Regions from separate parts of the Kitasatospora sp. NPDC056181 genome, predicted to be linked through region 1. Evidence: riboswitches for the same ligand, from Rfam matches in the RefSeq annotation. Region 1 holds a riboswitch; the other holds the start of a gene.
The links. Region 1 has a riboswitch for cobalamin ahead of ACFC1F_RS07700 (cobalamin biosynthesis protein). Riboswitches for the same ligand answer to the same signal wherever they lie in the genome.

Region 1 (4,462 bases):
CCGGCACCGGCACCGATGGCGGCGGCCGCCACGACGGCTGCGGTTCCCCAACGCATATCGCTCCCCGCTCTGTAGGTCGCGGACTGGGCAGTGTGCCCACCAGTCCACTCGCGGAGGCGGCGGCCGGCCACCGGACACGGCCGTCCGGGTCACACCGGGCCACACCGGGCCCCCGGGCCGCACCGGGACCCACCGGGACCCACCGGGACGCCCGTCACGCCGAGGAGCACCGGCCGCACCGGGACGGGGTCACCTCGGCACGGCATCGTCTCGGCACCTGGCCCGGCTTCACCTCGGCACCTCGACACGGCTTCACCTCGGCGCGGCGTCGCCGCGGGGTGCGGCCCTCCGGTCAGACCGGGATCTCGGTGTCCCGCCGGCCGAGCAGCTCCCAGAACCGCTCGTCGAGCGGCTGCTCCCGCCCCGCGGAGTGCCGCGCCGCCGGGGCCGGGGAGCCCCAGCTGCCCGCGCCCCAGTGGGAGGAGACCTGGTTCTCGTTCTGCAGCACCGCCAGCACGGCGGCGAGGTCCTCCTCGTGCACCGGCACGATCCGGCCGATCGCCCGGACCTGCGCCTGCCAGCGGCCGTCCACGCACTGCCGCAGCCGCTGGTCCAGCTCGTCCCGACGGCCCGTCACCGCGACCAGCTCGCGCAGTGTCAGGCCGAGCACCCGGGCGAGCGCGTGGGTCTGCTCCTCGTCGCCGTCCCAGCGGTCGGTGGCCTCGGCCCGCTGGTAGTGCGGCAGCGGCATGCCGATCCGGCGGGCGGCGTTCTCCTGGCCGAGCTCGCGGGCGACCCGGAAGTCCCGCAGCCGGGCCGGGCGGACCCCCATCAGCTGGGCCGGCGGGCACCAGAGGGCGCGGGCCAGCGCGATGAACTCCTCCTCGGCGGGGCGCAGCTCGCCGCCCTCCCAGCCGAGCACGTGGGCGGGCACCAGCCGGACCCCGTGCGCGGCCATGCCCTCGACCACCTGTTCCGGGGTCAGGCCGAGGCCGGCGCGGTGCGCGCGGGCGGCCGCGGGCGAAAAGGGCACCGGAGGGACGGCGGGGGGCTGTCTGCGTCGCATGGGACCCGACGGTAGGGGCTGGTGGTTCGGTGCCCCAGCCGCCGAACGCACGAAGCACCGCTGTAGGGGTCTACATGCCGCTGGACGATCACACAGGCTGTCATGCCCCTGCGGGGGGTGATGATCAGAGGTAGCGACGGGGCCGAAACCGGGGCGGGAACCGTGCAGACCGTGTGACCAACCCCTCCGTGACCTTGGTTGACTCGCGGTTCGGCCGCGTGATGGGATCCTTCAGCCAATACGGAGGCATGCAGAGGAAGCCGGTGCGAGTCCGGCGCGGTCCCGCCACTGTCACCGGGGAGCACGTTCGGAACAGCCACGGCGGGCCGTCAGAAGCCGCTGGAAGGCCCGGGGGTGCGTCCGACCCGGAAGCCAGGAGACTCTCGCCCCCGGTACGTCGATCCAGGGCGCGGACCCTGAGTGAGGACACGCACGCGATGCAGGCTGCCCCGACCTTCCGAGCCCTCTGCTGTCCGTCGTGCGCCCGCTGACCCGCGCCGCGGCCTTCGCCGTGGGCGCCGTCGCGGGGTACCTCGCCGACGCCCGGTTCGCCGACCCGCGCCGCGGCCACCCGGTGGCCGTCTTCGGCAGTACGGCCGGCCGGCTGGAGAAGCGGCTCTGGCGCGACGACCGGGCCGTCGGCACCGCCTACACCGCACTCTGCGTGGGCGCCGTCGCCGCCGGTGCGGTGGCCGCCGAGCGCGTCCTCGGCCGCCGCCCGGCGGGGCGGGCCGCGCTGGCCGCCGCCGCGACCTGGACGGTGCTCGGCGGCACCTCGCTGACCCGCGAGGCCCGGACCATCGGCCGCTCGCTCGCCGCGGGGGACCTGACGGCGGCCCGCGAGCGGCTGCCGCACCTGTGCGGGCGCGACCCGAGCGCGCTGGACGAGCAGCAGATCGCCCGCGCGGTGGTCGAGTCGGTCGCCGAGAACACCGCCGACGCCGTGGTCAACGCGCTGGTCTGGGGCGCGGTCGCGGGCACACCCGGGCTGCTGGCGTTCCGGGCCGTCAACACCCTGGACGCGATGGTCGGCCACCGCTCGCCGCGGCACGCCCGGTTCGGCTGGGCCTCGGCCCGGCTGGACGACGTGGCGGGCTGGCCCGGCGCCCGGCTGACCGCCCTGCTGACGGTGGCCGCCGCGCCCGAGCCCCGGACCGCCTGGCGGGTCTGGCGGCGGGACGGCTCCGCACACCCGAGCCCCAACGCGGGCCAGGCCGAGTCGGCCTTCGCCGGCGCGGTCGGCGTCCGCCTCGGCGGCACCCTGCGGTACGGGGACGGGGCCTCCCCCGGGCCGGGGGTCCCCCCGGCCGAGGGCTGGGGAAGGGTCGAGCACCGGCCGGTGCTGGGCGGGGAGCTGCGGCCGGTCGGGGTGGACGACATCGAGCGGGCCTGTGTGCTGTCCCGGAGGGTGGGCGCGCTGGCGCTGGGTACGACCGTCGCCGGGCACCTGCTGCTCCGGGCGGCCCTCAGGAGGGGAAAGGCATGAGCAACGCACTGCTGGTCGCCGGAACGACCTCGGACGCGGGCAAGAGCGTGGTCACCGCGGGCATCTGCCGCTGGCTGGCCCGCCAGGGTGTCGGCGTCGCGCCGTTCAAGGCGCAGAACATGTCGCTGAACTCCTTCGTCACCGCCGACGGCGCCGAGATCGGCCGTGCCCAGGCGATGCAGGCCCAGGCCGCCAAGGTGGAGCCCGAGGCGGCGATGAACCCGGTGCTGCTCAAGCCGGGCGCGGACGGCCGCAGCCAGGTGGTGCTGCTCGGCAGACCCGTCGCCGAGGTCGGCGCGCTGGACTACCGCGAGCGCAAGCCCGTCCTGCTGGAGCGCGCCCTGGAGTGCCTGGCCGACCTGCGCCGCCGCTACGACGTGGTGGTCTGCGAGGGCGCCGGCTCGCCCGCCGAGATCAACCTGCGCGACCGCGACATCGCCAACATGGGCCTGGCGACCGCCGCCGGACTACCCGTCGTGGTGGTCGGCGACATCGACCGCGGCGGGGTGTTCGCCGCGATGTACGGGACGCTGGCACTGCTCTCGGCGGAGGACCAGCGGCACGTGGCCGGCTGGTTCGTCAACAAGTTCCGGGGCGACGCGCGGCTGCTCGCGCCCGGCCTGGAGATGCTGCGCGAGCTGACCGGCCGCCCGGTGCTGGGCACCCTGCCGATGCTGCCGGACCTCTGGCTGGACGCCGAGGACTCGCTCGACCTGTCGACCGTGGTCGACCGGACCGCCGGGCGCGGGCCGCTCGGCGCGGACGTGCTGCGGGTGGCCGTGGTGCGCTTCCCCCGGCTTTCCAACTTCACCGACCTGGACGCGCTGGCCCAGGAGCCGGGCGTCCTGGTCCGCTGGGCCACCCGGCCCGAGGAGCTGGCCGACGCCGACCTGGTCGTGCTGCCCGGCACCCGGGCCACCGTCGCCGACCTCGCCTGGCTGCGCGAGCGCGGCCTGGAGCCGGCGATCAAGGCGCGGGCGGCGGCGGGGCTGCCGGTCCTCGGGGTCTGCGGCGGCTACCAGATGCTGGCGCGGGAGATCGTGGACGAGGTCGAGTCGAAGGCCGGCGCCGTCGACGGCCTCGGGCTGCTGCCCACGCACGTCCGGTTCGGCGCCGAGAAGGTGCTCGGCCGGCCGGTCGGCGAGGCGTACGGGCAGCGCGTCGAGGGGTACGAGATCCACCACGGGATCGTCGCGGTGGAGGGCGGCGAGGCCTTCCTGGACGGCTGCCGGGTGGGCTCGGTCTGGGGGACGACCTGGCACGGCGCGCTGGAGAACGACGGGTTCCGGCGCGAACTGCTGCGCGAGGTGGCCGGGTTGTCGGGCCGGGCGTTCACGCCCGCGCCGGACGTCTTGTTCGCCGAGGCGCGCGAGGCCCGGCTCGACCGGCTGGGCGACCTGATCGAGGAGCACGCGGACACCGACGCGCTGTGGAAGCTGATCGAGGGCGGGGTGCCGGCCGCGGGTTCGCTGCCGTTCCTTCCGCCCGGGGCCCCCTTGGAGAATCATGAGTGACGTCCGCTACCCCTTCACCGCGATCGTCGGCATGGCCGACCTGCGGCTCGGGCTGCTGCTCAACGCGGTCTCCCCGGCCGTCGGCGGCGTGCTGGTGCGCGGCGAGAAGGGCACCGCCAAGTCGACCATGGTGCGCGCGCTGGCCGGCCTGCTGCCGTCCATCGCCACCGTCGACGGCTGCCGCTTCGCCTGCGACCCGGGCGCGCCGGACCCGCACTGCCCGGACGGCCCGCACGCCGGCGGCGCCTCGTCCGAACGCCCGGCCCGGCTGGTCGAGTTGCCGGTCGGCGTCTCCGAGGACCGGATCGTCGGCTCGCTCGACCTGGAGCGGGCGCTCGCCGAGGGCGTCAAGGCGTACGAGCCGGGGCTGCTGGCCCAGGCGCACCGCGGCGTGCT
Region 2 (4,462 bases), on a different contig from region 1:
GGGATGCCGTCGAGCGGGCCGAGCGTCTCGCCGCGCGCGCGGCGGGCGTCGGAGGCCTCTGCTTCGGCGCGGGCGTCCGGGTTCATCACGACCATCGCGTTGAGTGCGGTGGCGGTTCCGGGTCGGTCGTACGCGTCGATGCGCGCGAGGTACGCGTCGAGCAGGGCGACCGCGGTGGTCTCGCCCTTCTCCAGCGCCGCGCGCAGGTCGGCGATACAGGTCTCCACAACGTCGAATCCGCGCGTCATGCGGGTGCCTCCTGAAGGGTGGGTCGGACAGGCGAACCGCTGGGCGTCGGACCGCGCACACGCGGGCTTCGGGCTCCAGTCGCACTGTCTAGATTTTCAGTCTAGACTACGGATCTAGATCCCCAGAAACCGAGGTGAGGCCATGCCGACGCCAGAGAACGAGCCCACACGGCCGCAGTCCCGCCCCTCACCGAAGAACGCGATCGGGCCCGCGCCGAACGCGGAGCCCGGGGCCACCCCGCAGCCGGCTCTGGCCTCGGTCGACCGGAAGCGTCAGCCCACCGGCGACGAGGCGCGGGGACGGGCGATGCGGGCCGCTATCAGCGCCATCGCCGAGAAGGGCCCCGCAGCCGTGCGGATGTCGGACATCGCCGCGCGGGCCGGCATGAGCACCGGGCACATCCTGTACCACTTCGGCAAGAAGGACCGCCTCCTGCTCGAAGTCCTCGCATGGAGCGAAGCGGACCTCGTGACCCGGTTCCAGCAGGCCGCGGACCAGGCCGCCTCCCCCTCGGAGAAGCTGGCACTGTTCGTCCGCTTCTACCTGCCCCGCCACCAGGGCGACGAACGCTACGCGCTGTGGACGCAGGTGCTGGCCCAGCGCCACGACGACGCCGGCCGGCAGCTCCTCACCGCACTGTCCGACGCCTGGGAAGAGCACCTGGAAGCCATCCTTCTCGAAGGCCGGGCCCTGGGGCAGTTCGCCGACGTGGATCCGTCCGAGTTCGTCATCAGGGCCGTGGCCATGCTCAACGGGCTGTCCGGAGACGTGATGTTCGGACGCCCGCGCTGGCAGCACGCCTCCGCGCACACGTTCGCCCTTTCCGCTCTCGAACGGGAACTGCGGCCGACCGGTCGGGCGTGACGGGTCGACGACGGAGACGCGGCCCGCTGGATCGGCAAGAGCGCGGCCGGCCGGCCGCCCTGCCGGCCCGAGCCCCAGCACCCGGCCCCGGCCCTCACCCTTACTGAGGCTGCCGCCGACGGTGACCACCCGGCGGCCGCACCGCCGGCGCGGCGCCCGGGCGGGTGGAAGTGCCCAGCCGACCGGGCGCGCCCATGATCCGGGTGGCGGGCCGGGGCATGCGTCCGGGGGCCGTCTCGGCCGAGCGGGTCCGAGGAGGGCGGCATCCATCCCGACGGCACGTCAGGCTGTCGCCAGGGGCCGTGCCCACCTGTGCTCCGCGTCGATCGCACCACCCGGGCGGTGCTCGGCGCAGTGGGATCCCGATGGCGCGACGCGAACCCGGACCTCTGGACTTACTAGGACGTCCAACTATATGGTCGATGACAGGTCCGCGGTGTCAGGGAAGCCGGTGTGAGTCCGGCACGGTCCCGCCACTGTGACCGGGGAGTTCGTCCTCGCAGATGAAGGCCACTGGCAGCCAGCCGGGAAGGCCCGGGGGCGCGCGGTGATCCGGGAGTCAGGATACCGGCCGCGGGTGGTTCGTGTTTTCCACGAGGATGGAGACGACACGCATGACTCCGGGCTGCTGTTCCCGTTCCGCTGCCGTGCTGCCGACCGTCAGGTGCCACCGCGCCTGACGGTAGGTCAACAACGCCATTTCGCGACGACGCATGACCGTGCGCCCGATCGCCGGCGATGGCGCTGCTCTCCATTCCTCCTCTCCCCAACCCTGTCGAGAGAAGGAACCCGATGGTCCGAGAACTGACCCACTTCATCGCCGGCAAGCGCACCGCCGGCACGTCCGGCCGCTTCGGCGACGTGTACGACCCCAACACCGGCCGGGTGCAGGCCCGGGTGCCGCTGGCCGACCGCGCCGAGGTCGAGGCGGTGATCGCCGACGCCGCGCAGGCCCAGCCCGCGTGGGCGGCCTGGAATCCCCAGCGGCGGGCGCGCGTCCTGCTGCGCTTCCTGCAGCTGGTCGAGCTGGAGAAGGAGGAGCTGGCCAGGCTGCTCTCCGCCGAGCACGGAAAGACCGTGGCCGACGCCCACGGCGACATCCAACGCGGCCTGGAGGTCGTGGAGTTCGCCGCCGGGATCCCGCACCTGTTGAAGGGCGAGTTCACCGACAACGCCGGCACCGGCATCGACGTGTACTCGATGCGCCAGCCGCTCGGCGTGGTCGCCGGCATCACGCCGTTCAACTTCCCGGCGATGATCCCGCTCTGGAAGGCCGCGCCCGCGCTGGCCTGCGGCAACGCCTTCGTCCTCAAGCCCTCCGAGCGCGACCCCTCGGTGCCGCTGCGGCTGGCCGAGCTGTTCCTGGAGGCCGGGCTGCCGCCGGGCGTGCTCAACGTGGTCAACGGCGGAAAGGAGGCGGTGGACACCCTGCTGGGGGACCCGCGGGTGGAGGCGGTCGGCTTCGTCGGATCCACCCCGATCGCGCAGTACGTGTACGCGACGGCCGCCGCCCACGGGAAGCGGGCGCAGTGCTTCGGCGGTGCGAAGAACCACATGATCGTGATGCCGGACGCCGACCTCGACCAGGCGGCCGACGCGCTGATCGGAGCCGGCTACGGCTCGGCCGGTGAGCGGTGCATGGCGATCTCGGTGGCGGTCCCGGTGGGGGAGGAGACCGCGGACGCCCTGGTGGCGAAACTGGTCGAGCGGATCGCCGCACTGAAGGTCGGGCGCTCGGACGACCCGGCGGCCGACTTCGGGCCGCTGGTCGGACGCGACGCCCTGGACCGGGTGCGCGGCCACCTGGACCTCGGGGTCGCGGAGGGAGCCGAACTCGTCGTGGACGGGCGGGACTTCCGGCTGGATGGCCACGAGGACGGCTTCTTCCTCGGCGCCTCGCTGTTCGACCGGGTCACGTCGGACATGCGGATCCACCGGGAGGAGATCTTCGGGCCCGTCCTGACCGTGGTGCGTGCCGCCGACTACGAGGAGGCTCTGCGGCTGCCCAGCGAGCACGAGTTCGGCAACGGTGTCGCGATCTACACCCGGGACGGCGACACCGCCCGGGACTTCGCCCGCCGGGTGAACACCGGCATGGTCGGGGTCAACGTGCCGATCCCGGTGCCGATCGCGTACCACACCTTCGGTGGCTGGAAGCGCTCCGCGTTCGGCGACCTCAACCAGCACGGGCCTGATTCGATCCGCTTCTACACCCGCACCCGCACCGTCACCTCGCGCTGGCCCTCCGGGGTCAAGGAGGGCGCGAGCTTCACCATGCCGACGATGGGATGAGCGCCGTGCACGACCTCACCGAGGATCAGCGCGCCATCGCGGACACGACGAGGGCCTTCGCCCGCGAGCACCTCGCCCCGAACGCGGTCGAGTGGGACCAGACCAAGCACTTCCCCGTTGACGTGCTTCGCAAGGCGGCGGATGTCGGCCTGGCCGGCGTCTACGTCCGTGAGGAGTCCGGTGGCTCCGGACTCACCCGCGCCGACGGCGTCCTCGTCTTCGAGGCGCTGGCGACCGGCTGCCCGTCCATCGCCGCCTACCTGTCCATCCACAACATGGTCGCCTGGATGATCGACCGCTACGGCGACGACGCCCAGCGCGCCCGCTGGCTGCCCGGCCTCTGCGCGGCCGAACAACTCGGCAGCTACTGCCTCACCGAGCCCGGTGCGGGCTCGGATGCCGCGGCACTGACCACGCGGGCCCGCTGGGACGGTGACCACTGGATCCTCGACGGCGTCAAGCAGTTCGTCTCGGGTGCGGGAGCCTCGCAGGTGTACGTGGTGATGGCCCGCACCGGTGGACCGGGGGCAGGCGGGGTCTCCGCGTTCGTCGTGGAACGCGGAGACCCGGGGGTCTCCTTCGGGCCGAACGAGAACAAGATGGGCTGGAACGCGCAGCCGACCCGGCAGGTGCGGCTGGACGGTGTCCGGCTGCCCGCCGACCGGCTCCTCGGGGCCGGGGGCGAGGGCTTCCGGATCGCCATGAAAGGGCTGAACGGCGGCCGGCTCGGCATCGCCGCCTGCTCCCTCGGCGGCGCGCAGGACGCCCTGGAGAGGGCCACCGGTTACTTGGCCGACCGCGAGGCGTTCGGCGCCCGGCTGCTGCACGCCCAGGCCCTGCAGTTCCGACTCGCCGACATGGCCACCGAGTTGGAGGCGGCCAGGTCGCTGCTCTGGCGGGCCGCGACCGCCCTGGACCGGGGCGATCCCCGGGCGCCGCAGCTGTGCGCGATGGCCAAGCGCTACGCCACCGACACCGGCTTCGAGGTCGCCAACGCCGCGCTCCAACTGCACGGCGGCTACGGCTACCTGGCCGAGTACGGCATCGAGAAGATCGT

Region 2: another riboswitch for cobalamin. It lies ahead of ACFC1F_RS27035 (CoA-acylating methylmalonate-semialdehyde dehydrogenase); the one in region 1 lies ahead of ACFC1F_RS07700 (cobalamin biosynthesis protein).

What each region holds. Positions count from the first base shown of each region.
Region 1 covers NZ_JBHJUK010000012.1:21,922-26,383, reverse strand. The annotation lists gene ACFC1F_RS07710 (alpha/beta hydrolase) at 1-56, opposite strand, end outside; gene ACFC1F_RS07705 (XRE family transcriptional regulator) at 353-1,066, opposite strand; cobalamin riboswitch at 1,319-1,449, shown strand; gene ACFC1F_RS07700 (cobalamin biosynthesis protein) at 1,554-2,552, shown strand; gene ACFC1F_RS07695 (cobyric acid synthase) at 2,549-4,066, shown strand; gene ACFC1F_RS07690 (putative cobaltochelatase) at 4,059-4,462, shown strand, end outside.
Region 2 covers NZ_JBHJUK010000081.1:26,841-31,302, reverse strand. The annotation lists gene ACFC1F_RS27045 (amidase) at 1-248, opposite strand, end outside; gene ACFC1F_RS27040 (TetR/AcrR family transcriptional regulator) at 391-1,113, shown strand; cobalamin riboswitch at 1,513-1,704, shown strand; gene ACFC1F_RS27035 (CoA-acylating methylmalonate-semialdehyde dehydrogenase) at 1,906-3,405, shown strand; gene ACFC1F_RS27030 (acyl-CoA dehydrogenase family protein) at 3,402-4,462, shown strand, end outside.